Regions from separate parts of the Bacillus sp. TL12 genome, predicted to be linked through region 2. Evidence: riboswitches for the same ligand, from Rfam matches in the RefSeq annotation. Region 2 holds a riboswitch; each other region holds the start of a gene.

Region 1 (10,196 bases), on a different contig from region 2:
ACGAGATGGGTGTAGGTTCTTTTTTACCAGTAGATATTCGTACAAGCGGATTCGCATTATTGACGTATACTGTTATTTTCTTCGCGATTGTATATTGGCTAAGTTTAAACCCTTCTAAATTAGTAGATCGAATTGGCAATGTATTAACGCCTATCTTATTACTTTCTATTTTCTTTTTATTTATAAAAAGTGTGTTTACACCACTTGGGGAATCAGGTCCAGCAATGCAAGAATATCAATCTTCTCCAATTTTCAAAGGATTTATGGAAGGCTATTTAACAATGGATACAATTTCGGCTCTTGCATTTGGAATTATCGTCGTGAATGCAATCCGCTCAAAAGGTGTAAAAGATCGCAAGGCAGTTGCAATCGCAACAACAAAAGCAGGGCTGATTGCAGCTACAGGGCTCGTTCTTGTATATGGAGCACTTGGATGGCTAGGTGTAACTAGTGTTTCACTTGGGTATGCAAAAAATGGCGGGCAATTACTTACCGTTATCGTTCAACAGTTATTTGGTCCATACGGCCTTTCTTTACTAGCTGTTATCGTAACACTTGCATGCTTAACAACATGCGTTGGACTTGTATCAGCATGCAGTCAATATTTCTCAACTTTATTTACAAAATTTTCATACAAAACTTTAGCAAGTATGATTTGCGGCTTAGGACTTTTAGTAGCAAACTTAGGATTAACAAAACTCATTGCGATTTCTGTACCCGTTTTACTTGTTGTATATCCAATTGCTATCGTACTTGTACTCTTATCGCTACTTCATAAGTATTTCGGCGGTTACCGCTCTGTTTACGTTGGCGCTTTAATTGGAGCTGCAGTCGTAAGTATATTTGATGGCTTAAAACAAGGAAACGTATCTGTTACATCTATTACTTCTTACTTTGAATATATTCCACTATATACTGAAGGAATCGGCTGGCTCTTACCAGCACTTACTGGAGCAATGATCGGTCTTGTCATTGCAAAATTACAGGGTGAAAAGCCTGTACCATTAATAGAAGATTCCTCTGAACGTAGAGTGTCCTAAAAAAACTCCCATTTCGGGAGTTTTTTTACATTTGGTAAGTCATACGACTAAAACTACTTACTTTATATGCTTTTGTATAATATTCAAGATTCGTATCAACTGTTTCTACTTTTACAACATCATAACATTCTATTTGTTTTACTAAAAATAAATAATATTCTTCTGTCGCTTCAATGATTGCTATACAATCTGTTTCAATATCATATTGCTTCTGAATCGCTTGCAATGCATTCACGTAATTTCCTAACTTTTCTTTTTTACTCTTTTCAAATATTGTTTGAACTAACATACACTTTCCCCCTTTGTATGTAGTGTTTCTAATGGAGTGATAACGCTTTCAAATGGATGCGTCAATAAAGAAAACTTCCACTAATGAAACAAGTCATCTCGAGTGGAAGTTCATCTTATTTCGTTAATTGATGTCTAAATGCATAAATAACCGCCTGCGTACGATCACTTACATTCAATTTATTTAATATATTACTTACATGTGTCTTCACAGTTTTGAGTGCAATAAATAGCTCATCCGCAATTTCTTGATTACTTTTTCCCTCTGCAATTAATAATAAAATTTCAGACTCTCGTTCTGTTAAATCTTCATGAAGAGGTTGTTCTTTCTTTTGACGCATACGAGACATCATTTTCCCAGTAACTTTCGGCTCAAGTACTGTTTCCCCATCATAAGTCGCTCGCACTGCATCAGCAATATCGCTTGCTCTTGATGTTTTTAATAAATAACTTGTTGCACCTGCTTCAATGACAGGATATAATTTTTCATCATCTAAAAAGCTCGTTACGACTACAATTTTCGCTTCAGGCCATTCTTGAATAATGGCACGTGTTGCCTCAACACCATCCATTTCATCCATAACAAGATCCATTAAAATAATATCCGGCCTTAATTCTAACGCTAGTTCCGAACCTTTTCTTCCATTTTCTGCTTCCCCGACTACCTCAATATCCGGTTGAGTTGATAAATATGCTGATACACCCATTCGCACCATTTCATGATCATCAACAAGCAATACTTTAATCATAATCCTCCCCCTCTCTCTATCATAATTGGTACCTTCACCTCAATCTGTGTACCTTTATTTGGAAAACTAAGCACTTTTAACGTTCCACCAATTTCATGGACACGCTCTTGAATAGACCTTAAGCCGTATGATCCAGCTTTATTGACACCTACCTCAAATCCAACACCATCATCAATGATTTTCAAAATCGCATACTGATCGATTTGGCGCAGGCGTACCTCCGTTTTCTTTGCTTTTGCATGCCGTAATGTATTAGACAATGCCTCTTGTACAATACGGAATAAATGATCTTCCACACCTTTTTGTAATTGAATCGGTTCAATCAACCATTCTATTTTCATATGTTGTTTTCTAGAAAGTTCTGTTAGCAGTTCTTCGATGCCTTCTGTTAACTTTTTACCTTCTAATTGTACAGGACGTAAATGCAGAAGTAATGCTCTCATTTCCGATTGCGCATTTACAACCATATTTTCCACAAGTTGCAATTGCTTTTGGGTTGTTTCTGGCATATGTTCTACCTGTTCATTAATCGCTGACATCATCATAGACATTGCAAAAAGCTGCTGACTCACTGAATCATGCAGTTCCCTTGCTAATCGATGCCTTTCTTGTGAAATCGCTTCTTGTCTCATTTCTTCATTCCAATGCGCTCGTTCATTCGTTACCTTTTGAAATAACCCAGCCTGTTCCTCTAATCTTCGAGCAAGCGCAATTACTTTTCGCTCTACTTCATGAAATTCATCTTCCGCAGTAAACGAAACATCCTTTGGGAAATTCCCACGCTCTACTTCAAACAAGAAAGTATTCAAGCCTTGAATACGTTGCTGCATATAATAACCAATCGCATACCCTACAATTCCACCCATAAGAAGACTTGTACTTATAATTAACAAGCCAATTGGAACAGAAGCAATGGATTCTTTCCATAATAAATCATATACTTCTTGCCCACTTTTCCACACATATACAACTGTACAAATAAGTGCAATACTAACAGAAGATAACATAGAATAACGAATATACATCCATGAAATATTTCCTTGCTTTTTCATTATACTTTCCTCACTTCCGTATCGCCTACGACAAGCGAAGAAATAATTTTAATACGGCGTGGAGCTTCTTTGTACTGTTCTGTCTTAAACGTAACATTTCGATTAAAACCTGTTTCTTCATGCCCCGGAAGTAAAACTCTTCCCATGATGACAGAATGATTTAAAGATAGCTCAATATCATATGGAACATACAAACGAATGTTACCAATAACGCCACGAATAACAATGACCGTTTCCCCTTCTGGAATCATCGCCGTCGTCAAATCAATTTCAACATCACCGACTCCATACTGGACATTAATATCTTCTAACTCATAAATGTGGTCCATCATTCTTATGTTCCCAAGCATTATGTTCTTAAGATATGGTTCTGTTCGATAGATTTGTTTTTCTTCATCTATATATCCTTTTTCCTTAATTTCCACCTTTACAGTTTTTGGCTTTTGCTGTCCTTGAATAAGCTGATAACCGATGAAGGCTAAGCAAGCAAATACAACGAGTACGAAGGCCGCTGATGAAAACAGGAAGAATAAAAAAACAATCCCTCCGACAAATAAAAACACATTCCCTCTCACATATCGATTCTTTTTCCGATAATATCTCCCGAACATAATCATAATAAATGCAAAGATAAGAGCACCTGGTTCAAAATGTCCGAGAACCATATCAAGAAAAAGACCAAATCCAAATATGATGAGGAGCATCCCCACTAGTTGTGATTTAGAAAATTGTTTCTTCATTTCAGCTCCCCCTTCTTGTTACATATAAATAGAAGAAAAAGGTATTGCTTTCCAACACCTTTTCTTCTATCACTATATCATAAGCTCGTTTTATAATATACTACAATTATTTTATTACTTCTTTGTCTAAAGATACTTCATTTTTTTCTTTCATTTCGCGTTCCAGTTTTGCAATTTTCATATCAAATGTATCACGCTCATGCTCTTCATTCATGCGAAGCTCTAAATCACGAATGTGATCTTCAATTTCTTCAAATCGTAAGAACGGATTATTCTCATCCATTTTATGAAAAGCCGTATTCATGCGACGGTTGGCATGAGCCATATTTTCGCGAGCCATTAATTCCATACGCTTTGCATTCATTTCTTTTAACTTATTCTTCATTTTAGAAAGGCGACGTTCTAACTCATCAATTTGTTCCAATACACCTGCATACATTTCCTCTAGACGAGCGACTTGCCCTTCATAATATGCAACTTCTTCTAATGCACGTTCATGTAGTTGCATTTCCCCTGCTTCTTGTGCGATTATCGCCTGCTTTGATCTCTTATTTACGAAATAACGAGCCTGCTCAAGTTCACGAGCAAAGTTAGATTTTAATGTTTTATGGCGCTGAATTAATTTTTCAATTTTTGTTACTTCACGCTCACTATCGCGTAAATATTGATTTAACATAGCGATTGGATTTTTTCTTTCTTTTTCATCTAAAACATTATGAAAATCTGCTAAAATTGCATCACGTACACGCCCGAATAAAGATTGTTTCATTATAATCTTCCTCTCTTTTACTTTATGATTTAAATTGTTTTATATTAGTTTTTCATTAACTTGTTCCACTCATCTTCAAAGTTGCTATATGGTTTAGATCCTTCTGAAGCGGAATCAACTACTGCATCTTTATCTTTTTTCCACTCACGGTATCCATAGTATAGTACTACTAATGCTGCGATACCGATTAACGCTGGAGAATGGGAAAGAGCAATTGACAATCCGATTAAACCGATAATACCCCAAGCTAACTTTCCAAAAAATGATTGTGCTCGCACAAATGATTTATAGCTCCAGTACACAATTCCTGCTCCAATTGCAAATCCTACAATACCAGCAAGACTACCAAGAGCAATTAAAGCCAAAATACCAGCTGCGATAAACGCTAAAAATTGTTTCATCTTGTGCTCGCCTCCCTTCGATTTGATACTCTTATCTTAACTATTTTTTCATTTTTCCATAACGAGCTTAAGAACCGTTTTCTAATCAGACTTAAGACCTATTCCAAGTCAGTCTTATATTAAGGTAAATATAAAAAAGGATGCCTCGTATAAAGCATCCTTTTTCTTTATGCTGTTTTATGATATTGCTTTTTTTCCGCTACTTTTGAAAACTTTGGAAAACCAATTAAAATAGAAACTATACCGCATACCCCAACTAAGATTGGATAAAACGCATATGGTAACAATTCAACAGGTGACAATGCTGCAAATCCTGCTGCCGTTAACATTTGAGCACCATATGGAACTAATCCTTGTATGCAACATGAAAAAAGATCTAACACACTTGCTGATTTTCGTGGATCAATTTCATATTGATCAGCAATATTTTTTGCAAGCGGACCAGTAAATATAATAGAAATTGTGTTATTCGCTGTACAAATATTCGTCAGACTAACTAAACTAGCGATTCCGAATTCTGCACCTTTTTTCGAACGAATATTACGTGTTAATGTATTCATTAAATATTGAATACCACCATTATATTGAATGATTTCAACCATTCCACCGATTAAAATTGCCAGTAATACAAGCTCCATCATTCCATTTATCCCTGTTGTAACACTTTTAAAGAAGCTAGCTAATGTATAGCTTCCATCAATAAGACCAATAAAACCGGCTAGAACTGTTCCGCCTGCTAACACAACGAGCACATTCCATCCAAGTAAAGCTGTGATAAGCACAACCGCATACGGCAATATTTTCACCCAATCAAATGTGTGAGCTTTGATTTCCGTATGATTTCCTAATGTAAGGAAAACCAATACTATAATTGTAATAATTGCGGCTGGTAAAACAATTAAAAAGTTTGTTTTAAACTTATCTTTCATTTCCGTACCTTGTGAACGAACAGCTGCAATTGTCGTGTCAGAAATAAACGATAGATTATCACCAAACATCGCTCCGCCAACAACAGTTGCCATCGTTAACGCAATAGAAATATCTGTTTGCTGGCTAATCCCGACTGCAATTGGTGCTATCGCTGCAATAGTCCCCATCGAAGTTCCCATTGCTAGTGAAATAAAAGCACCTATAACAAAAATTCCCGCAACAATGAACCCTTGCGGTAAAATAGATAGCGCTAAATTAACTGTAGAGTCAACTCCGCCCATTCCTTTTGCTGTTTCAGAAAACGCACCAGCAAGTACAAAAATCAACACCATAATCATAATATCCGGATTACCAGCCCCTTTGGCAAACCGTTCTACTTTTGATGTAAAGCTTTCTTTCCTGTTCATCACTAATGCAGTCCCTACAGCAATTAAAATAGCGACAAGTATCGGCAATTTATAAAAATCCCCTGTAATAATTCCAGAACCAATAAATAGCGCTAAGAATATTCCAAGCGGTAATAATGCTAAGCCATTCCCTTTCGTTTGTTTCAAAATAACATCTCTCCCTAGTTCTAAAACCTTTTCTATCTCATAACAAAAGACCTCTTCCGAAAAGAAGAGGTCTTATATACTTATAAGAAACACTCTCCTCATCTGTCAAGCACATGCTTGCTGGATTTGGCACAGCACTCTATTATGAGTCCGCTGCCGAGGCATCGTAGGGCCAGTCCCTCCGCCTCTCTTTATAAGAAGGTTTCATATTTTATTTTTAATAATAATTTCTTCCCTAACTTTACTCGCTTACAAATCAAAAGTCAATTATTATTTGTATGAAAATAATTGGTATTTTTTGATATTTATAAAAAATTACGAATAAATCCGCATAACGAAAAGAAAATCAACATTTTAACTTTCGAATTTCTTTTTCTAAAATTGTAATCCAAGGAAACTTGTCCTTTCCAATTACTTCGATAAGCCATTTTGCTGTATCCCACGCTTCATTATATTCCTCTTTAGAAATAGCTCCATCTATATAAGCCTCTTCTAATTCATCTTCATCCAACAAATATACATCACCATTCGGTAATAGCACTACATCTAAATATAAATCATCAAAATACGGCATACCTCGTTCATCTATTTTATATTTTTTCGCCACATCAATATAATACTGTACTAATTCCTTTTTTTCATTTAACATAGCTGTAATCGCAAAGTTCTTATCACTAATAAAATACTGCACCCATATATATCCATCATTTACAATACAAAGTTTTTGGTTGTTATATTGCTTGTAACTGGGCTCTTTCACTTTTTGCATACACAGCACACCTAACATCCCTTGCTCAATTGTCTTCACTTCATATGTTTTCTCTATCAACCGTTCCCAAGTAGAGCCATCGCCATATTTTCGTTTCATTATTCTTTAACTCCTTTTCTATACAAAAAAGCCCCCACATCTTATGCGAGGGCTCTGCCAATAGCTATTAAGCTGCCTGTTTTTCGGAAAGCTCTTTTAGATAAGCTTGTCCTTTTGCATCGTCATATTGACCTTCCCACTTAGACATAACAACAGCTGCTAAAGAGTTACCCACTACGTTAACTGCCGTACGTGCCATATCTAAAATGCGGTCAATACCTGCGATAAATGCTAATCCTTCTGCCGGAATACCTACTGTACCTAATGTTGCTAATAATACAACAAATGATACACCCGGTACACCTGCAATCCCTTTAGATGTAACCATTAATACAAGCAATAATGTAATTTGCTGCGTAAGAGATAAATCAATACCATACATTTGCGCTAAGAAAATCGCTGCAATAGCTTGATATAACGTAGATCCATCTAAGTTAAATGAATAACCTGTTGGAATAACGAAAGATGTAATTGCTTTCGGACAACCGAACTTCTCCATTTTCTCCATGATTTTCGGTAAAACCGTTTCTGAGCTTGCAGTAGAATACGCTAAAATAAGCTCGTCTTTTAAGATCTTAAAGAATTGGAAAATGTTAATACCAAATATTTTCGCTGTAAGTCCTAATACTACTACCACGAAGAAAATCATGGATCCGTAAACAACAATCACTAGTTTACCTAATGGAATTAATGAAGCAAGACCAAATTTAGAAACCGTTACACCAATTAAAGCGAATACACCAAACGGCGCGAATTTCATAACTTGGTTTGTTACATAAAACATTGAATCCGCTACACCTTGGAAAAATTGAAGAACCGGTCTTCCTCTTTCACCGATTGCTGCAATCCCTAAACCAAATAGTACAGAGAAGAAAATAATAGCAAGCATATCACCTTTTGCTAATGATTCTACAATATTTGTCGGAACAATGTTTACAAATGTATCCGCAAAAGAGTGACTCTGCACTTGCTCTGTCGTTTGCGTATATTTAGAAATATCTGTCTTCGTTAACTCATCCATATTTACGCCTTTTCCTGGTTGGAAAATATTCGCTACCAGTAGACCAACAACAATTGCAACTGTTGTAATAATTTCAAAATAAAGAATTGTCTTTCCGCCTAATCGTCCTAGCTTTTTCACATCACCAACGCCAGCAACACCAACAACGATGCTCGCTACGACAATCGGTACAACAATCATTTTAATTAATCGGATGAAAATATCACCAATTGGTTGTAAGTATCCTGCAACTGCTGCATTGCCATAAAAAATCGCCCCTACTGCAATACCAAGCGCAAGTCCTATTAAAATTTGCCATGCAAGTCCTATCCTTTTCATACTTGCTGCAACCCCCTTCTTAGATACTCTAACTCTGCATTTCTCTTTTTCTATAAAACTAAGAAATTAAGAGTATTACATATTATTCGACAATTCACTACATTTTTGTCCCTGTTAAAAATGATAAATCAAAAAATGAAATCTGACAACAAAATAAGTTTGCGTGAACACAAATAATTTTCTTGACAAAAACAAAACCCATGTCAGAAAACCTAACATGAGAACGATTCCTTAAAGTGTTTATCGGTGTTCTCTCTCCTTTATTTTCATTACATCCAACGAAATAATATACAAAAATTACCTTATTCCCGACAATTCATAGTACATTTATAAAACTTTCGTTACATTATGATTACAATAATAGACAGTATTCTTCCAATTATGATATATACATCATAGGGAAAGGAGCTAAACCACTATGAAAAAGAAATACGTCGCTTTCAGCGTATTAACAGCAAGTGCTATTTTTGTTTCTCCATTGCAGTCAGTTACATATGCAGAAACAAGTCAAGATAAATTATCTAATATTCAATCCGAATTAGAGGGTAACCAACAAGAATTACAGAACAAGTCAGCAGAAAAAGAACAGATGGAAAAGGAAATTCAAGACTTACAAAAAAAGATTGATGAGTTAACAGCTTCTATTAATAAAAATGAAGCTGATTTAAACGATATAAAAACAGAGATTAGTAAAGCACAACAAACAATTGAAGAACAGAAAAAACGTATTGCGCAATTGCAAACAAATATTGCCACTCGTCAGGACGTCATTAAACAACGACTTCAATCCATGCAAGAAAAACCTCGAACAAATATCGTAACTGAAGTATTAATGAGCTCAAACAATTTTGCAGATCTTATCGATAATATGTATTCTGTTAGCTTGATTTTAAATAACGATACAGAGATTGTAAAAAAACAAACAACTGATCAAGAAACTGTAAAAACAGAAAAAGAAGCTGTTGAAAAGAAAGAACAACAATTAAACGAATCAAAACAAAAATTAGAACAAAAGCAGCAAGAACTTCAAAAGAATCAGCAAGAACAACAAGCACTTATTAGCGATTTACACGCTAAAGTATCAAAGGTAGATTCTGAGATTGAAGGTTTAGAAGAATCTAAAAGCATTTTAGAAAATCAACGCCTGGCTGTTCAAAAAGCGATTGAAGAAGAAAAACGAGCAGAAGAAGCTCGTAAAGCTGAAGAAACACGAAAGGCAGAGGAAGCTCGTAAAGCTGAGGAAGCACAGAAACAGGCTTCACAAACCGCTTCTGCTAAGGAAGGTATACAAGTTGCTCCAACACCGCAAGATATAAATAAAAACGGCTTTATAAAACCAGCAACTGGAAGATTCAGTTCAGGATTTAACGATCCTTCACGAGGTCACCACGCTGGTTTAGATATCGCAGCTTCTGGTACAGTACCAATTGTAGCAGCCGCTGATGGTGTTGTAATTCGATCTGATA
Region 2 (10,196 bases):
TGTTCTCAGATGCTGCGTTGTCCTGAGTATTTGCGTTACACGCTGTCATTACGGGTACAAGCATAAGAGTTAAAAGAATTGAAAGTAGAATTCTCATTATATATTCCTCCTTATTGTATCTTTCCTTCTATATAAGTTTTTCCCATTTTTATGTAATTATGTATGTATTTGAGATAAATTATTTCCCGTGACGTATGTGGCGAATGGTTATTTTACGATAGTATTTGATGGTGGGAATTTAAATAAGAATATTATTTCTCTATTATTTATAATTGTCATCAAACAAATTGTAGCTTTGATTGTTGGGGGGTATCATGTGTATCAAAAGGAAAGAGATATGTGGAAAAAGAAGCCGAAAAAAGGGCATCCTCTTGAAGGATGCCCTTTTTTCTTGAAATTGAAGCTTTCGTTAAAATGAAATGTTACAAGAGTAGTTTACTTCTCAACTTTTGCCCATTTGAAGTTAAGTGGCCCCGCAAAATCAACTTCAACTATGCCTTTGACATAAGAACGCTCTAAGTATGTTGTTCCATTTTGATAAAGAGGAGAGATAACGGCATCTTTAAATAAGATTTTTTCTGCTTGTTTTAAAGCTTCCCAACGAGCTTTTTCATCACCTGCTAAGTCAGTTTTTACTTTTTGGATTAGATCATCAAATTCTTTGTTAGAATAGTGATCTAAGTTGTATGAGTTATCAGTTGTAAATAACTCTAAGAATGTAATTGGATCGGCAAAATCCGGGCTCCATCCGTCAATAGCAATCTCATAATTTCCTTGTAGTAATAATGTGACTTGTTGTTTACGTGGTTGAGGCTTAACATTTACTGTTAATCCTTCTAAATTTTTCTCTAGTTGTTCTTTTAAATATTCACCTGTTTTTCTAGGTAGATCGCCATCACTTGTTAATAATTCAATTGAAATTTTATCAGATCCTAATTCTTGTTTTGCTTGTTTCCAAAACTGTTGCGCTTCTTTTGTGTTTTCTTTTGTTAAATTACCATTCTCTTCGCGGAAGTCTTTTCCATTTGGCCCTTTGGCGAAATTTTTTGGCACTAGAGAATAGGAGGGTAGAGAGCCATCATTTAAAAGCACATTTACAAATGCTTTCTTATCTATCGATTTATCGATTGCTTGACGAACATTTATATTTTGTAACGTTTTATTTTTCTGGTTCATACGTACAAATTGTACCCCAACATCTGGTCGTTCTTTAAAGTTACTATCTTTGCGATATTTATCAACAAGATCAGATGTTAAAGTAAGTCGATCAATTTGTTTTGATTCATATAAATTAACAGCTGTTGAATGATCCTTGACGACATTAAAATTAATTTCTTCAAGTTTCACATTATCCTTATCCCAATAGTTGGTATTCTTCTTGAACTTAAAGCTTTGTTCATGTTTCCAATCACTTAATGTAAAGGCACCATTATAAAGAATCGTGTTATCTTCTAAAGCATATTTATCACCTTGTGATTTGAAGAATGCTTCATTAATTGGTAAGAATGTTGGAAATGCCGTTAAACTAATAAAGTAGGGAACAGGGCGCTCTAATTCAACTTCAAAGGTGTGGTCATCGATTGCTTTTACACCGAGCTGGTCAGCCAGAAGTTCTTTATTATTAATCTTTTTCGCATTTTTTATATCAAAGAATAGAAATGCGTATTCAGAAGCAGTCGCTGGATCAACGGCACGTTGCCAAGCAAAGACAAAATCTTTTGGTGTCACAGGAGTACCGTTTGACCATTTTGAATCTCGTAAATGGAACGTATATTTTGTTTTATCAGGATTAACCTCATGAGACTTTGCTACACCAGGAATAGGCTTGTTTCCTTCACCTAGGTTATATAAACCTTCAAATACGTTTCTCATTACTTGGCCAGAGTCAGTATCTGTGGCGCGAGCAGTATCCATTGTACGGATTTCTGTACCAGTGGCCAAGTTCAATACTTGTTTATCAGGGGCTTTATCCTTTGCTTTTGCTCCACTTGCTTCGTCTTTATAGCTACCGCAACCTGTTAATAAAAGACTTGCTCCTAAAACAGATGCGACAGCAGGTACAAATTTCTTTTTCATGTCAAATTCCTCCCTAAATTGTTTGGTTATTAGTTGATGAACAATTTGTGAGGGAAAGAAAAACTCCCTCTTTTCACATAGAGAAAGAGGGAGTTTTGTTTACAAGGCATGCACCATGTATATAAACGAAGTCCCTCATTCTATCTTTCAAGCATAATGCTTGCAGGAAGTGGCACAGTATTCAAAGTGAACCTGCTGCCGAGGTTTCAAAGGGCCAGTCCCTCCACCTCTCTTGATACAATGAGTAAACATAATGATTTGTATTAATTTTTTGTTTCTTTGATTATTCAAAATCTTACATCCGGACAAATGAACTGTCAATAAAATGGAATATAGTTTGAATTTTCAGTTTTTTGTAAGTGCAATATAAAAATAAGAGTCACTGTGCAATTACACAGTGACTTTTCTCTTAAAAATCAAAATTATCAGGGTCTGGGCCAACACGGTGATTTTCATTTAATGACTGAATTGCTTTCATATCTTCAGCGCTCAATTCAAAATCAAAGATGCTTGCATTTTCGACAATGCGATGCTCTTTAACTGATTTAGGAATGGTAACCACACCATTTTGCAGATCCCAGCGTAAAATGATTTGTGCTGTTGATTTGTTATATTTTGTAGCAATTTCTTGCAATACTGGATGGTCGAGTAATTGACCTTGCATTAATGGTGACCAAGCTTCTAGTTGAATAGTATGCTCTTTACAGAAAGAGTGAAGTTCTTCTTGCGTTAAGCGTGGGTGATATTCAACTTGATTAATCATCGGTTTCATTTCAGCGATTTCTAGAACATCTTGTAAGTGATGGATTTGGAAATTGCTAACGCCGATAGCACGAACACGGCCTTCTTTATAAAGTTTCTCTAATGCTTTCCATGTTTCTGTGTATTTTCCTTTTACAGGCCAGTGTACTAAGTATAGATCTAAGTATTCTAAACCTAATTTTTGTAATGTTGTTTCGAAGGCTTGTAATGTTGATTCATAGCCTTGATCATTGTTCCATACTTTTGATGTGATAAATAATTCTTCACGAGGAATTCCGCATTCGCGAATTGCTTGGCCAACGCCTTCTTCATTTTTATATACTGCAGCTGTATCGATACTGCGGTATCCATTTTTAATAGCAACTTTTACAGAATCGATTACCTGTGTACCATCTTCAACTTTAAAAACGCCTAAACCAAACCAAGGCATTTTTACACCATTATGTAATGTTGTGCAATCTTGTAAGCTTGTTACTGTCATATTAATTCCCCCTAGCTTTTTTATTTGTTGCTTCAATTGCTTGGTGAATCATCTTTGAAAAATTATATTCAAATAAAACTTTTAAACCTTCTGCAGTTGAGCCACCTGGTGTAGTCACTTGTTCACGAAGCATAGCTGGATCTTGTTCTTGTTCTAGCATAGCGGCAGAACCAGTAATCATTTGAATGACAAGGTGTTTTGCGGTTGCTTCATCGATTCCATAGCTTTTCGTTGCTTCAATTAATCCTTCAGCAAAGTGGTAAAGGAATGCTGGGGCACTTCCAGTTACAGCGGTAAGCTGATGTACCTCTTCTTCTGTGCATAGCTGTGCTGTACCAATCCCTTTTAAAAGTAGTTGCAGTGTTTCTTGATGTTCTTTATTTACGAAATGTCCCATTGTATATAGAGAAATAGACTTCCCAATTGTTGCAGCTGTATTTGGCATGATCCAGGCAACTGGTGTACCTTGAGGAAGTCTTTTTTCTAAATAAGATGGACCAATCCCGGCAGCAACGGTTACAACAAATTGATGAGTTAGAAGAGGTGATAATTCTGCTAATAATTGCTCATGTGCAGCAGGTGGCATTGCTAAAACAATGGTATCTACAGTTTGGATGTATTGTTTCCAATCACTCGTAGTTGAGATGTTATATTTTTTTTCTAATTGCTTAAGCTTTTCTATGTTACTTCGATTGGATACAATAATCTCTTCGATATGTTCATTACTTGTTTTGAGCAGTCCGGCGAAGATTGCTTCCGCCATACGACCAGCACCAATAAATAAAATTCTATTTTTCTTTGACATATCCTTTATTCCTTTCTGATTAGAATATGGTATAAAAAACGATAACATCTTTAAGAGATTTTTGTAAAAAGAAAAGTCTTATAAATAGAGTTCCATAATTAATAATAGGAAACCCCCGAAGCATACAGTGTGCCTCGAGGGTTTCCTATTATTGATTATTCATAGTTTGTGTAATTATGCTTTTGTCATACCAAGTAAAACAGCACCGCCGATAATTAGAACACTACCAAGTGCAATAAATACCATTTGACGCTTTGTTTTCTTTTCGCCTAAGAAGACAATTGCTCCAAATGTAGAGATAACGATACCAGTTTGAGATAGTGGGAAACTTGTTGCTACTCCAACTCTTGGTAAAGAAAGAAGTAAGAATAAGTTACCTGTTCCCCAAAGTAGGCCAGATAAAGCATTACGAATTGCATATTTGTTAAATGGTTTATGTTTAGATGTCAATACAACTGCTCCAACAAACATACCGACTGCTTGCGGTAAAATAGCAGACCAACCATCGATATTGTACCAACGAATAATAATTACATATACAAGGTAGCCGAATGTAGAAACAATTAAAGTTAAAAGTCCTTTTTTCAATTGTCCTGGTGGCTGTGCATTTTCTTTATCATCTAATGAAGTGAAGACAACACCGACTACAATTAAAAGGATTGCAATCGTTCCCAGAATGATTGTAGTAGTAGTAGTCCACTCACGGAAAGCGATAACACCAAAGATAGAAGTTGCAACAAGTTGCATACCAGTAGAAATCGTTACAGTTGTTGAAACACCTAGTTTTTCAACTGTTTTTAATTGGTTTACTTGTCCTAAAGCCCAGAATAAACCTGAAATAAATCCAACAATTAAGATTGTCATTGTTAAAGCAGGTTGAGTAAATACATACATAATTGTTGCGAAGAATAGAGCACCGATTGTCATACCTACCGTTTGGCTATATGCACCACCGCCCATTTTTACGCTTACTAATAAGATATTTCCCCATGCAATTGCAGGAAGAAGCGCTAATAAAATGTCCATTACAAGACTCCCTTCATTTTTCTATATTAATATAATTTAATTGCGTTCTAACGATCGGTAATTCCCCACTGAGAAAGTAGAAGATTACCGATCATTAAAACAGGATGAAGAATTTATGATATAAATGCGTTTTCATTTCTTCATTTTTTCAAACACCTCCATATAATAACAGGAAAGTACCCGATTTAGAAAGTAAATTCAAATAGAATGTATATTTTTATAAATATTAAAATTCTGTTATTTCATTATAATAAAAAAGACCTCAATTTTTGAGGTCTTTTTTATAAAGGGGGTTGGGGAAATAAAGTTACTTAGCTCTTTTTAACAAATGGGAAGAGGGGGGATAACCTAATTCCCATCGGCTTTACTTTATGACTTAATTATATGTAATACGGGAAGTGGTAACTATCGAATTAGCTTACAGTAGGATTACAGTTTTGTAAGGTTGGGATAAAGCGAAACTCTAATCAATGAAGGATTACTATACTCAAATAGCGAGATGAAGTATTTCATTCTACAAAACAATTTATTTTTCGGGAAATAAAAAGGCAGCCTTTGTCGAAAGCTGCCTTAAGAAGTAGTAATTTTTTTGTTAATGAGTTGGATGCATAGTAAGAAAATGAGTGACATACCAACAGTTATGATAACGAGTGTCCAAGCAAGCTGCATATTACTTGCGTCAATTGCCATGTAAATGGCTGTAGGAATTGTTTGTGTCTTTCCTGGAATGTTACCAGCAAACATAAGTGTTGCTCCAAACTCACCAAGTGCGCGTACAAAGCTTAAAATCATTCCGCTAAGTAATGCAGGAAATGCAAGTGGTAGTGTGACGTGTAAAAAAACTTGATATTCACTTGCTCCAAGGTCGCGGGCACCATCTTCAATTTGCTTATTTGCAATAGAAAAACCTGTCTTTGCCGATTGATACATCAGTGGGAATGAAACGACTGTTGAAGCGATGACAGCTGCCCATGATGTAAACATAATAGAGTGTTGAAATAATGATTCAATCCACTTTCCAACAGGGCTGTTATTCCCAAAAATAATAATGAGAAAGAACCCAATAACAGTTGGTGGAAGTACCATCGGTAACAGAAAAATAGTTTCTAATAACACTTTATAACGCCATGAGGAGCGAGCTAATACTCGTCCAATAACTGTGCCAAAAATCATAACAATAACGGTGGCGAGTGCAGCTACTCGTAAGGAAAGAAAAACAGGCGACCAAAGTGTATCAAATGTCATAGTAGTTACGATAGGATTGTAAATCCATATTTTTTAAAGATAGATTGTGCATCTTTTGACTGTAAATATTCATAAAATGAAGTCGCCTCTTTCTTATGCTTTGATTCTTTTATAACGCCTACGGGATAATGAATCGGTTCATGAGAATTAGCAGGTGCTGTACTTGCAATTTTTACTTTGTCTGAAATAAGAGCATCTGTTTTGTATACAATGCCAGCGTCTACATTACCTGTTTCTACATATGTTAACACTTGGCGGACGTCTTTTGTTAATACGATTTTGTTTTGAAGGTCGTTCCATAGGTTTTCATGTGTAAGAGAAGCTTTTGCATATTTTCCAGCTGGGACAGATTCAGGTGTACCAATTGCTAGTTTCTTCACTTTTTCTTCCTTCAATTCTTGAAATGTTTTAATGGAGCTTTCTTTTGGAACGACTAAAACGAGTTCATTTCCAAGAAGATTTTTCCCCTCTTTTTCATTAATAAATCCTTTTTTGACAAGCGTTTGAAATTTATCTTCTGCTGCAGAGAAGAATAGGTCAGCAGGAGCACCTTGTTCAATTTGCTGCTGAAGTGCACCAGATCCGCCAAAATTAAAGGAAAGCTTTATGTTTGGTTCCTTTTGTTTATATTTTTTTTCGATTTCTTTGAAAGCGTCTTGTAAACTGGCAGCTGCAGATATTGTAAGTTCAACTTCCTTTTGGTCTTTTGCTTTAAGTGTTTCCTTCTTTGTTTCATTACTACATGCCACACTGAAAATGAGAAGGAAAGAGAGCATCAGTACTCCAATGTACCGTAATGTGAATTTGTTCATGTGTATAATCCCCTTTCTTTTACCCTATTTAATTATAACTAATTATATTTAATTATAAATAGTTATAATTAAATATAATGTGAAATAAATCACTTTTTGAAAAAATAGGAGAAACTTTCTTTCTTTGTTACAATGAAATGAGAAAGTGAGGAATCGTCTATGGATCATCATTCCTACACAACGGAAGAGGTAGCAAATCGACTAAAAGTCTCAAAGTTAACAGTGTACGATTTAATTAAAAAGGGTGAACTACCTTCTTATAGAGTTGGTAGACAAATGCGCATTGATGCAGTTGATTTAGAACAATATATTAAGCAAATGAAAACGGGGAAAGTGCAGACTACTTCTATGAAACTAGAGGCGAAGCATAGGGAATCTTCCTGTGTAATTAGTGGACAAGAGCTAACATTAGATATGCTAGCGAAGCATCTTGAAAGGCTTTTACCAGGTTCTAGTATGCTCCGCGCTTATCAGGGGAGTTTAATGAGTTTAATTAAAATGTCTCAAGGAGAAGGAAGTATCGTTAGTTTACATTTGTTTGATGGCGATACAAGAGAATATAACATTCCATATGTAAAACGAATTTTAGTTGGACAACCATGTATTGTAATGAACTTATTAACTAGAAATGTTGGGTTTTATGTACAAAAAGGAAATCCTAAAGGGATACAAACATGGACTGATTTAGCTAAGCCATCGATTCAATTTATCAATCGTGAAAAAGGATCAGGAATTCGTGTATTAGTCGATGAGCAGGTGAGAATTCAAAATATAGCTAAAGAAGATATTCGAGGCTATGATTTGGAAGAATCTAATCATCTTGGTGTTGCCTCTCAGATTGCTAACGAGAAAGTTGATGTTGGCGTAGGAGCAGAAAAAGTAGCACAAATTGTGAATGTAGATTTTATTCCACTTATGAAAGAGCAATATGATTTGGTCATTTTAAAAAATAAAGAAAACGAACAACTCATTGAAGCAGTAAAAGAAATACTGCAATCGACAGAATTTCAAAATGAACTACGAGCAATTGGTGGATACGATATAAGTAAAACAGGTCAAATTATATATGAAACAAATTGAAAAAGCTACTTGTCTTATAGACGAGCAGCTTTTTCTCTATATAAAGGGGATAGGGGAAACAATTTTATAAGACAAGACCTTGTGCAAGTGCATAAATAAAACCTGTAAGAAGAGCCGCACCGCTAGCAAGTCCAATAAAGTCTAATTTGTTAAAAGTAATGTTATTCATCGTTATCTCTCCTTATTTGTTTAATGTTGTAGCAACTGCTTTTGCATCGATTAGGGCAGATAGCACCATGCCCATTGTATTTACGAATTTGTTTGTTTTTATTTTGTTCATCATGCGTATCCGCTCCTTTTCGAATGGTTATTGTTGCCCTTGTTTCTGTCTTAATTATATGAAATGTGGGCGGAGGTAACTATCGAATTAGCTTACGGGAGGATTACAGTTTTGTAAGAAAAAGAGACATTCGTGTAAGAATGTCTCTTAAAGCATATTGATATGATGGTGCTCTTCAATTGTCTTTAAAAAGCTCCGCATTGAGTTGGTCAGATAGGTATCTTTACGACGTATAAAGACAGTTGAAATGCTCCCATATTTTTCAGGAATCGGATGGCAGTGAACTTTTCCTGTAGTAGAAAGATGCCTAACAGCGGATTGTGGTACGAGTGTAATTCCAAGACCGAGTGCAACGCTATTTAAAATCGTTTCTAGTATGTTGAATTCCATAATTCTTTTTGGAAGCAAGCCTTCATCTTTGAGCCAGCGTTCTAGTTTGGAGCGATATCCGCATCCTTGATTAAAGACAAGAAGTGGCGTTGTAATAAATTCCTCTATATGAAAAGCTTTATTTTTTGTGACAAGGACAAGTTGTTCTGTACAAACATCGTATTGTTCTAATAGTGGGTGTTTAATGGGTCCTGATATGAAAGCACCATCTAATTGATGATCAATTACTTTTCTCATAAGTTTCTCTGTTAAACCAGCTTGCAGCGATAAATCGACGTTTGGGTACTTCTTGTAGTAAGAAGATAGGATGGTAGGTAATGTGCTTACTGTTTCGACTGTACCGATTTTTAAAATACCAGATGGTACACTGCTATCTAAAAAGACTTGTTTTAGTTCATCGACATCTTGCAAAATTTTATGAACGTAAGTAAGCATTTTTCTCCCTTCTGCAGTTAATGTCATACCTCGTTTATGCCGGTAAAAGAGCGGTGTTTTCAATTCGTTTTCTAATTGTTTAATACGAGCTGTCACGTTAGACTGCACATAATTTAATTCCTTTGCGGCATTGCTAACACTTCCATGATCGGCAACGCTTTGGAAAATTTGTAAATCTCGTAGTTCCACAGAGCATTCCCCCTTGTTGTCAAATATCATTATAAGTGATAGATAACATCATTTTGAATCATTTTACGTGATATATTTTTTCTTTTACAATTCTCATTGTGCAATGCATCGAGAATTACATAGAAGCGGGGGATTACGGTGAGAAAAGGTCAAATGATAATAGGTGCACTGGCATGTTTAATTGCAAGCATGTCATGGGGAGCAATGTTTCCAGTTGCAGATCATGCGCTAGAATATATAGATCCATTTTATTTTTCGTTCATTCGTTATGGAGCGGTAGCAATTGTATTAATTGCATTATTGTTAATGAAAGAAGGAAAGAAGGCATTTCGTTTAGAAGGAAAAGGAAAGTTACTCGTTTTCTTTGGAACAATGGCGTTTACTGTATATAATGTACTCGTTTTTTTAGGACAAATGTTGATGGGGAAACCTGGCGTTATGGTAGCGTCTATTATGGAGGCGCTTATGCCGATGATTTCAATTGGTATTCTATGGGGATATAAGCAGATAAAGCCGAAGAAGTACATGATGACAAGCATGGTAATTGCTTTTATTGGAGCTGTTTTCGTTATTACAAAAGGTGATATGAGTTTCTTCCTTACATTGAAAGATAAT
Region 3 (10,196 bases), on a different contig from region 2:
CAACATATGTTACGAAAAAGCTCCTACCGTTGTGAGTAATCGAGCACCCTTTTCCAAATACCAAACACAAAATAGGTAAAAGCTCTACTTTTTATCCTTAAAGGCGAATGGCTAGAACAACCAATTGTCTTGTACCATAAAGTAATAAGAGAATGTATAAAGGATGGTGACATATGTGGAAAAACACACAGAAGAAACAGAATATATATTATCGCCTGAAGAGGAGAGCAAATTACTAACGTTAGCTGAAACAATGATTCAAGATTGGGATATTACTGTAAATGCCATTGAATTAATACAGGGGGGACAACTTGCATTAGTATGGAAAATTCATACACCAGATGGACCTATGTGCTTAAAAAGAATTCATCGCCCAGAAAAGAAAGCGTTATTTTCTATTCATGCACAAGATTATCTTGCAAAAAAAGGAATGCGTGTTCCAAGTATTATTCCTAACAAAAATAATCAGTTATACACAAAACATGGTCCATTTTTATTTGTCGGATACGAATGGATTGAGGGAAGACCTTTCGAACTTACTATGCAAGAAGACCTTGAAATGATTATGAAGGGGTTAGCTGACTTTCATCTTGCGTCTATTGGTTATAAGCCGCCACCAGGAGTGCCTATTTTCACAAAACTTGGACGCTGGCCAAACCATTATATTAAGAGATATCAACAAATGGATATTTGGAAAAACTTAGCTGCAAGTACTAAGGATGATCCATTTTCACAATTGTACTTAGCTGAAATTGACCCTTTTATTCTAGAAGCAAAACAAACACTTCAGCGACTATTAGATTCTGAATATACAGCCTGGACAAATCAATTACAAACAAATCCTAACCTGTGCCATCAAGATTACGGTACAGGAAATTCTCTCCTTGATCCAAACAATCAAATTTGGGTAATTGATTTAGATACCGTTTCTTTTGATCTTCCAATTCGTGATTTGCGTAAAATGATTATCCCTTTATTGGATACAACGGGGGTTTGGAATGAGGATCAATTTAATATTATGATTAACGCTTACGAATCAATTTCCCCTCTAACAGCTGAACAAAAAAAGATCATGTTTATCGATATGCTATTTCCATATGAACTTTACGATGTAATTCGTGAAAGATATGTTAGAAAATCCCCTCTTCTTCCTAATGAACTTGCCGAAGCCATGGAATATGAGAGAATAAAATCTAAAGCTTTAAATACTTTAATTGAGAAATTTTAAAATCTAATACTAGTATTTAGTCATCCTATTTTTCACAGATTATAACTGTATCCAAGCACCTACTCTTTCTATTAATAAACTTCTTTATAAGCGATAATTTATTATCTTTACTCTGACATCTAATTATATTTGTCAAATAAGAGGATGAAGTGAAACTAAAAATAAGGAGCCTACTAAATAAACAGCAGGCTCCTTTCACTATCATTTTTTCAATACCAAGGTCTAACCAATTATATTTCTACATCACTGATTTCGCTGCGCCTCTTTAAATTCTTCCTTAATTTGAGCAAGCGTTCCTTCTTCAGTAATTAATCTGTATGCTGCATATGCTAATGCTTTTGCGGATGTAATTAATGCTTTGTCTCCAAGTTCTGAACGAGCTGCTTCTCTAAATTCATTCGTATGAGCAATTAAATCATCTGGACCAATTTTGATATAAGGGTGAATCGTTGGTACGACTTGACTCACATTCCCTGCATCTGTTGAACCGATTCCAAGTCTTTCTTTACGACTTACATCTTCACCGAGGTTTTCTAATTCCTCAGCAATCACTTCATTAAATGTTTTTGTCACTAATAATTCATCAATTTCATTTTGGAACTGATTGATTTTTACTGTTGTTCCTGTAGCCAGCGCTGCACCTTGCGCAATGTTTCGTACTTTTTCTGTCACTTCAGCACATCTAATGCGTGTTGCTGCGCGAATGAAAAAGCGAGCTGCTGCGTAATCTGGAATAATATTCGGTGCCTTTCCACCTTCAGTAATGACACCATGAATTTTCACATCTGCTGGAAGTTGTTGGCGAAGTGCATTAATCCCATTGTAAAGCTGAATAATCGCATCTAAGGCATTAATTCCTTCCTCTGGTGACGCTGCCGCATGTGCAGCCTTTCCATAAAAATGAAAATCAAGTGGATCAACCGCAAGTGACGGACTTGTTGTTGCTGTTTTTCCGCTCGGGTGAATCATAAGTGCTGCATCAATATTGTTAAATAAACCGGCCTTCACATAACTTGCTTTTGCACTTCCATTTGGACCACCTTCTTCTGCTGGTGTTCCAAATACAACGATTTCGCCGCCAATTTCCTCAATTGTTTCTGATAATGCAATGGCTGCCGCAACACTTATTGTGCCAATTAAATTATGACCACACGCATGACCTAATCCAGGCAAAGCGTCATACTCCGCTAAAAAGGCAATTGTAGGCCCTTGTTTCCCTGAGCTTTTCCGTGCGATAAAGCCTGTTTCATGTCCTGCTATATTGTGTTGAAGCTGAAATCCTGCACTCCCTAAAAGTAAACTTAATGTTCTAGATGCAAAAAATTCTTGATTACCAATTTCAGGATTCGTATGAATATCATGACTTGTTTTTACATACTTCTCTTTATTTGTTTCTATGCTTTCAGTAATGATATTTCGGTGTGACGTTACTTGTTTTGTTGTCATTTTCCTATTCCTCCTTTAAATTTACATATAAAAAAGCCTCTCTCTAAAAGATAGAAAGAGGCTTTAAAAAATACAGATTCAAAAATGCCTTCTTTCTTATCTTTCAAGTCTTTCACTTGCTGGAATTGGCACAGTATTCATATTGAATCCGCTGCCGAGGCTTCATAGGGCCAGTCCCTCTACCTCTCTTGATAAGAAAATCGTTTTTGTTTTCATAAAATTATATTAAATTATTTTCATTCTAGTTTTATTCCGACTAAATGTCAAGGAATTCCGATCTGATTTTACCGAATATCTAAAAACCCTTTTAAAACGCCAATCGTTTCAGGCGCCTGTAGTCTTATACATATATAAGGGAATTCTGGACTTCCTTCAAACATCATTTGCGACGTTAACGGAGCACCTACCCAAAAGATTTCATCATCAATACATACAAATGGGAGTGATTTATTTTGCCTTTGTACTCTTACATTTTTTAGCGGAATTGGTCCATCGCTATATATTGTTACCTGTGCTGTTGTACGCATTAATGCCTGCCATACTCTTTTATCTACTTGTCTTGTACTTGGAAGCGACATAATAATTTTTTGTTTTGCTGATAGAATATCTTTTAATAGTGCTTTCGTCTCTTCCAAATTCATTTGCATAAACCAGCGCAAACGTTTTGTAATTTTTCTTTCTAACAACGGACGTGATGCCCTGTGATCATATACATTCCCGTGTCTTTCTATGTGAGAAGTTAAGTGAGATAACGCTTGCTTTTTCGAAAGATTTTTCCGCATGTACTGGCAATCCGATAACTGAATAAATTTCCCTCTCGCCCTCGTTACCGCAACGTTGACAAGACGATGGTTTTTATGATCAAAAAATAACACGCCGGGACGTTCTTGCGGATAACTATCTACTGTATCAAATATCATCATATCTCGTTCGGACCCTTGAAATTTATGCACCGTCGCTGCGAGAACAGGTGCATTTCGATACTTTGTTTTTTGCAATATTTCTCTTATACATGTTGATAAGAAACGGGACTGCGCGCGATATGGCGTTACCACTCCAATCGATTGAACACCATCTAACAATCCAATTAAAATCATCTGCATCGCGAGTAATCCAGACATCATATTAAAACGCGAACCAGAAGCCGCATCTTTTAAAGAATAGGCTCCCATCAAACTTGTATCAAACAAAGCTAGCGCTTCGTTCGCAAATGGCTGTAATTTCGCTAATTCTTCCCTCGCTGAAACAGAAGGATGATCGAACACTCTATTTTTATAAATAAATGAGTTTGTAAATTTAGATATATCTGCATGCATACGTCGTTGTTCCTCTAGCATAAATAAGTTCGGATGCGCTTCATAACTATTTACCGATTGCACAATTCCCGCATGATAAAACATATCTTCCCCAAGCCACTTTCTAACAAGTTCATGATTTGCCATCGCAATTGGAGGCAACTGTAAAAAGTCACCACAAACGACAATTCTTTTACCAAGAGAAGCAGCTAATGCGATTTGTGGCACATATGCCATACTTACTTCATCCACAACAATTAAATCAAATGTCCGTTCATAAACAAGAGAATCAATCGCGCATTTGGATAGCGTTGCACCAATTACTTGTGCATTTTCAATATATTCTCTTTCTACTTCTTTAATCTTCGCTCTTTGCTTTCTGAGATCGCCTTCAATTTCTTGCATACGTTTCTTATCAGAAGCAGTCGCCTTATAAGATAAGATTTTTTGACGAAGATCTTGGCGCATTTCTTCTAAATAAAGCTTTTCTTCTCCCCATGATCCATTCGTCGTTTCCACTAATCTAGAAGCAAGCAACGTATCGTGATTCCGTATATGTTCATGTTGACTAAATCCATACCGGACGATTTCTCCTGGCGTCCACTTTTCTTTCTTTTCGATTTGCTTTGTCACTTCACTCATTAATACATCGACTGCCGCATTACTATGCGCGAGTACAAGTACTGACTTTCCTTTTTGATAATGCGCCGAAATAATACGTGATAAATTATATGACTTCCCCGTTCCGGGTGGCCCCCAAACATATGTCGTCGGATTGTAAAAAGAACGATACGCAAATTCATTCTTCGGGTTTTTCACCTTTTCAATATGCTTTGGCGTACTCTTTCCATCTAAAAGACGTTTTACCCGCTGACGCTTTTGCTTATCTTTTCGTATTTCTTTCAACCGTTCTTGTAATTGCTCTAACAACTGCCATGGTTCACTATATAAAATCGCTTCTCTTATTTCGCCTTGTATATAATCATTTAATTTCAGTTCGATTTCTAATCCATGTACAGAAAGCACTTCTCCGGTTGCTTCCTCACCATCAAATTCAATTCGAATCGGTGTACCATCTGGTAAGCTCACTTCCGAAATAAGCTGAAATACATAAACCGTACTCTCATAATCTGTATATAAAAAACGACCATTTATAATAGATAATTTGCTGCCGCCTATCGTTTTCCAATGTTTAATTTCATATGCTAAAGCTTGATGCCACTCTTTCATTGTTTCCGTTAATGAAGGAGTTTGCGAAGTTGTGTTCATATTATAATCTCCTTCCTTCTCTCCAAACATACTTTCTCACTATATCATAGAACGCGAGAAAATAAGCAAGATTTATATCTTGCTTATTTTCTTAATTTTCAATATTATGATACATATTAAATTTATCCCGCACTAACGGGCAGTAATACTCCCACCTCAAAATTCGGTGTAAGCAAAGAAGTTAGGTGGGAGATAAACTGCCCGTAAAGGCCCGATTGGTTCAACTAATAATCAGTGGGGGATGAAGCCCCCCACTGATTAAAGTTTCACTTTATGGAAAGAAGGAATTGATCATGCCAGTTAGAAGAATCACAAGAAACAATTCTTGAATTAATTGAAGGCTATAACCCTTCTCTTCCGGCTGAAGGAAAAGTACATCATATTTGCTTTAAAGTGGATTCATTAGAAGATGAAATTGAAAGGCTGAAAAAATTAGGGGTCACTTTTTTATTAAGTGAAGAAATTGAAACACTACCTGATGGAACGCGTTACATTTTCTTCTCTGGTCCTGATGGAGAATGGTTCGAGTTTTTTGAGACGGAGAGATAAGGTGTGGCTTTCATCAGTGGGGTATTCATTCCCCGTTTATTCATTTATAGAGGTGAACTGATACGATGACTCAAACAAACATTCAACTAGGAAATATACACTGTCTCTTATTACAACCCCATGCTCATCAAGCTAAGCTTATATAAGTTTAATTTCATGTGAGATTTTTTCTTTTTCTAAAGATCTAGTGTAAGTTCTTTAAAGATTTGCATACCAAATAAACCCTATTGGGTTTCAATTTTTGGATTACGCTACATGATTGTAAGACATAGAAAAATTATTTTATTTACCAAACTCAAATATCAAATTAAAGCGTATATAAATTTCAAAATTTATAAAGCCATTTAAATTTCAATCACCTACTGCAATAGGTGACCTTTTTCTTTTACTTAAAAAAGCCTGTACACTGTACAGGCTTTCTCTTCGTTACTTTTCTACTTCTATAATACGTTTCATCGCCTTCATTTGACCAATATGATCAGCTTCATGGTACAACATCATACCGTAAAGCTCACCTACCGTTTCCAATCCTAAGAATGGCTCTGAAAGCTTCTTTTCAAATGCTTCTGCTGGAATTCCATTAATACGCTGTGCTTGTTCTTGTAATTGTGAAATTAACACTTCTAATGAAGGTCCTTCTGTTCCCCATTCAGATGGTCTTGTGCCATATCCAAACAAACCTGGATATTCACTTGGCAAATGCTTAAACTCTTTTCCAAACATAAAAGTCTCTGCTGCAGTTAACACGTGGCCAATATGCCAACGAATTGTATTGTTGAAGCCCTCCGGCTGCTTATCGGCAGTTTTATCATCCAATGTCTCCATAAATTTAACTAATGCCCCACGTGTTAATTCAAATTGTTTTAAACCTATTGTTCTATTCACTCTATCGTTTCCTTCCTTATGTACAGTTTATTTAAATTTACCAGAAACAATCACGAAATACATTTAATATGCTTAACGAATTCCAACTCCCAAATACGATAAGACAATCTTGAACTTCTGCTATCTCTTCAATTTTTAAAACCTTGAACTACTCATCACTTATCACCCCTTCTATATGTACAAGCTGTTTGAAACCAAACTTTTAGTTTATGCCAACTACAATTCATCTCTTACTTCAAAAGGTGAAGGTCGTTGCCCAATAAAACTGGAAGATAAATTACAAATTTTAGTAAAGTGCTTCACCCATGCTAATTAGAAATTATTTTTCCATCAAACAAATACCACACTTTACCCTCTCACAGTCATTACGACAGATTGTATCTAACTAATACATACCCTTTAGTTGTTTTCTCGAGCAAAACATAATATCTAAAAGAATGTTCTTTTGTTTCCGTACCTTTAGTAACTGCTCAAAGTCTGTTGCTAGTTGATGCAAGACAAATACATCAAATACATTACCCTTTTCCTCTTTCATTTGAATCACATACAAAAATCCTAATGTTGATGTAGTGCTCTTCTTATGTGCCCCACTAATAAGTCTCTCATATGGAAAAAGGAGTTCACTTTTGTAACATAACCCCTTTGTCTGTCTTCACTATACGAATATTCCCAAAAGCCCCTTCCTTCATCATACCTTTTACTACACTTGTCAGTAGCACTTGTATTTATGAACATAAAAAAAGATTCCCCCAGATTACTGAAGAAGATCTTCTTTTGTATTCATATAATCAGTGTTCGTGTAGTCATGTTGGATTAGCTGTTAGAGTTTTTTGCATCAGACCTTACTCTCTATTACTGTTGTTTCCAAAACATCGGTATCCTGATTAGCATAAGTAATATTTCTTGTCATCAAACTGACAATCACTAAGACTACAATATTAACAATTAGAGCGATAATTCCTTGATTCAAGTCTTTGATTACTTGAGGAAGATAAGGAAACATTTGGCCAATTTTTATGTTCCCTAAATCCATTATAGAGACTAATAGTCCCCCTGTTATAATACCGGCAAATGCTCCTTGTTTAGTCACAAAGTTCTTTCTCATCAAACTGGCGAAAAATGCGGGAGCAAGTTGTGTGATAAAATTATAAGCGATTAAAGCGAGACTAAAGAGAGTGCTTCCACCCTTAAAGGTCAAATAAATCCCTACAAGAGAAATAAAGGGAACCAAGTATTTTACTAGTTTTGCAATCTGACTTTCTGTTGCAGATGGAGTGAATACTTGATATATATTTTTAGCAAGTAATGTTGATATTGCCATTAACAGCAAAGAACTTGGTACTAAAGCGGCTAACACGCCGGCTCCACCGATTAACCCGACAAACCATGGATCAAAAGCTTGTTTAGAAAGCTGTAACAAAATAAGATCGATATCGCTCCCTTTTAACCCTGGTGTCTGTAAAATAGCTGCAAATCCGACGAAAAAGGCAAACAATAGAATTAATTGGTACATTGGCATTAAAATTGCATTTTTTCGTAAAGCTTTTTCGCTAGAGGCAGCAAAATTTGTTATTATAATAAAAGAAAGTACACCTCCAATTGTTATTTGTGTCTAACAATTGGAGGTGTACTTCAATTTTGGTGCTGAGTTTCTTGCATATTAGGAAAATAGAGAAGTATTCGCATATAATGCCGGTGAACCACCTGAGTGTACAAATAAAATATTATCTTCTTTCTTAAATGTACCTTTTCTGATTAAGTCTATTAGTCCAGCTACTGCTTTTCCTGTATAGACTGGATCAAGTAAAATCCCTTCTGTTTTCGCTAAAAGCTGAACAGCTTCTATCATTTCAGGTGTTGGTAATGCATAACCTGGCCCAACATATTCATCAAAACATGTCACTGCCTCACGAAGAATAAAGTTTGAAATCCCAACGTGTGCTGACGTTTCTTGCACAAGCTTACATACTTTTTCTTCTTGTTCATCTTTTCCGCGGCTCACATTGATTCCGATTACCGGTATCCCCGTTTGATTTCCATAAAATCCAGTAATCAAACCAGCATGCATTCCTCCGCTACCACTTACACAAACAACTGCACTAAAATCAATTCCTTGCTCAAATGATTGAGCCATAATTTCTTGTGCACACGCAACGTACCCCATTGCACCGGTAGGATTGGACCCTCCAACTGGAATGACGTATGGTGTATCTCCTTTTTCGGTTACTTCTTTCGCTACTTTGTGCATCTCTTCCATAAGATCCGTTCCGTTTGGCACAACAATTACATTTTCCGCACCTAATAAATGATATAAGAAGTAATTCCCATTAAAATCTGGTTTTTCTTCTGGTTCAATTCCTTCTTCTAAGACAAGAATACATTTCATTTTCTCTTTTACCGCAGCCGCTAATGTTAAACGACAATGATTGGACTGAATACCACCGGCAGTAATTAACGTATCTGCTCCTTTTGCCTGTGCATCTGCCACAAGAAACTCTAATTTTCTCGTTTTATTTCCACCCGCCGTTAAACCAAGTAAATCATCTCTTTTAAAATAAATAGAAGGCCCGCCAAGCACTTCAGAAAAATGATTTAATTTTTCAATTGGCGTATATGATTCTGTATATTTCTTTCTAGGGAATTTTGCTAAGTTCACACTCATTCTCCTTCTGTATCCTCTATTGAAATTTCATACATGTAATTATTGTATCCTAACTCTGTTTGCTGTTCATAGCTGTTACACTTTCAATTAAAGAAACTTTATGTAGTAAAAACAACTTCAATGTTTTTTCTGAACAGATTATTTTTAGGAAACATTTCTCAGTATACTTGATTTATTATAGTAAAGCGACTCGAATGATGAAAAAAACCATTACTTTATCGGACATTTAACTAATCTTTTTATAAACCCACTGTTGTGATTGTCGTTTTGAAATAATTTTTGTTGCTTTAAAAATTCTCAAATGATAAAAATAAACACTTCACTGTTTAATCTAGAAGCAGCGAAGTGTTTATTTAAGTTATCAACTGGTATTTGATTCGCTCATCACTGGGAGCAAATTTTTATATATACGCCTCTTTCTATTGTTTGCTTCGCTTGTTTTGTCAGCACCTTAACACTAGTCGACAAATTAGATACGGGAACAAGTTGATCACAAACGATAACAAGTGGGTCAATCAGGCGCTGTTTCGTTGTTTGATGGACGTCATAACAAGACCGGGTTCCCTTCTCTACTTTGCTGTTAAAAAGCGTATGCAGCATAGCTTTTATGCTGCTATCTCCAGAATCCTTTAACAAGCGAATAACAGCTTCATCTTCTTTCAAAAAATCTTCTATAGACAACACATCTTTTTGTAAAGCAACCCTTAATGTTTTGGCAAGCTGATCATTTCCAAACATATTAAGCGGGTCCATAAAAAGCCCAATGACTTCTTTATAATACGTACTCACAAACCACTCCGCCGCTGATTGATCGCTGCAAACCATTTTTCCGTCTAAAACCACAAGTTGTTCTAAAAAGAAA

Evidence for each region. Region 2 has a riboswitch for S-adenosylmethionine ahead of LOK41_RS16670 (peptide ABC transporter substrate-binding protein). Riboswitches for the same ligand answer to the same signal wherever they lie in the genome.
Region 1: another riboswitch for S-adenosylmethionine. It lies ahead of LOK41_RS12670 (Na+/H+ antiporter NhaC family protein); the one in region 2 lies ahead of LOK41_RS16670 (peptide ABC transporter substrate-binding protein).
Region 3: another riboswitch for S-adenosylmethionine. It lies ahead of LOK41_RS12105 (M20 family metallopeptidase); the one in region 2 lies ahead of LOK41_RS16670 (peptide ABC transporter substrate-binding protein).

The regions. Positions count from the first base shown of each region.
Region 1 is NZ_JAJJBY010000011.1:52,859-63,054, reverse strand. Features, by position in the region: gene brnQ3 (branched-chain amino acid transport system II carrier protein BrnQ3) at 1-1,040, shown strand, start outside; partial or broken gene LOK41_RS12700 (DUF3992 domain-containing protein) at 1,066-1,394, opposite strand; gene LOK41_RS12695 (response regulator) at 1,445-2,077, opposite strand; gene LOK41_RS12690 (sensor histidine kinase) at 2,074-3,129, opposite strand; gene liaF (cell wall-active antibiotics response protein LiaF) at 3,129-3,869, opposite strand; gene LOK41_RS12680 (PspA/IM30 family protein) at 3,976-4,638, opposite strand; gene LOK41_RS12675 (lmo0954 family membrane protein) at 4,683-5,039, opposite strand; gene LOK41_RS12670 (Na+/H+ antiporter NhaC family protein) at 5,207-6,523, opposite strand; SAM riboswitch class I at 6,619-6,723, opposite strand; gene LOK41_RS12665 (ribonuclease FAU-1 family protein) at 6,870-7,391, opposite strand; gene gltP (glutamate/aspartate:proton symporter GltP) at 7,459-8,730, opposite strand; gene LOK41_RS12655 (murein hydrolase activator EnvC family protein) at 9,149-10,196, shown strand, end outside.
Region 2 is NZ_JAJJBY010000017.1:55,234-65,429, reverse strand. Features, by position in the region: gene LOK41_RS16675 (YusW family protein) at 1-97, opposite strand, end outside; gene LOK41_RS16670 (peptide ABC transporter substrate-binding protein) at 436-2,076, opposite strand; SAM riboswitch class I at 2,214-2,318, opposite strand; gene LOK41_RS16665 (aldo/keto reductase) at 2,486-3,319, opposite strand; gene proC (pyrroline-5-carboxylate reductase) at 3,321-4,124, opposite strand; gene LOK41_RS16655 (GRP family sugar transporter) at 4,299-5,150, opposite strand; gene modB (molybdate ABC transporter permease subunit) at 5,721-6,395, opposite strand; gene modA (molybdate ABC transporter substrate-binding protein) at 6,401-7,207, opposite strand; gene LOK41_RS16640 (substrate-binding domain-containing protein) at 7,367-8,287, shown strand; gene LOK41_RS16635 (DUF3948 family protein) at 8,352-8,456, opposite strand; gene LOK41_RS16630 (LysR family transcriptional regulator) at 8,715-9,581, opposite strand; gene LOK41_RS16625 (DMT family transporter) at 9,720-10,196, shown strand, end outside.
Region 3 is NZ_JAJJBY010000010.1:112,169-122,364, reverse strand. Features, by position in the region: gene LOK41_RS12110 (CotS family spore coat protein) at 164-1,228, shown strand; gene LOK41_RS12105 (M20 family metallopeptidase) at 1,472-2,674, opposite strand; SAM riboswitch class I at 2,768-2,872, opposite strand; gene LOK41_RS12100 (AAA domain-containing protein) at 2,959-5,268, opposite strand; partial or broken gene LOK41_RS12095 (VOC family protein) at 5,539-5,787, shown strand; gene LOK41_RS12090 (DinB family protein) at 6,214-6,672, opposite strand; gene LOK41_RS12085 (hypothetical protein) at 7,058-7,207, opposite strand; gene LOK41_RS12080 (hypothetical protein) at 7,508-8,185, opposite strand; gene cuyA (D-cysteate sulfo-lyase) at 8,333-9,328, opposite strand; gene LOK41_RS12070 (HD domain-containing protein) at 9,719-10,196, opposite strand, start outside.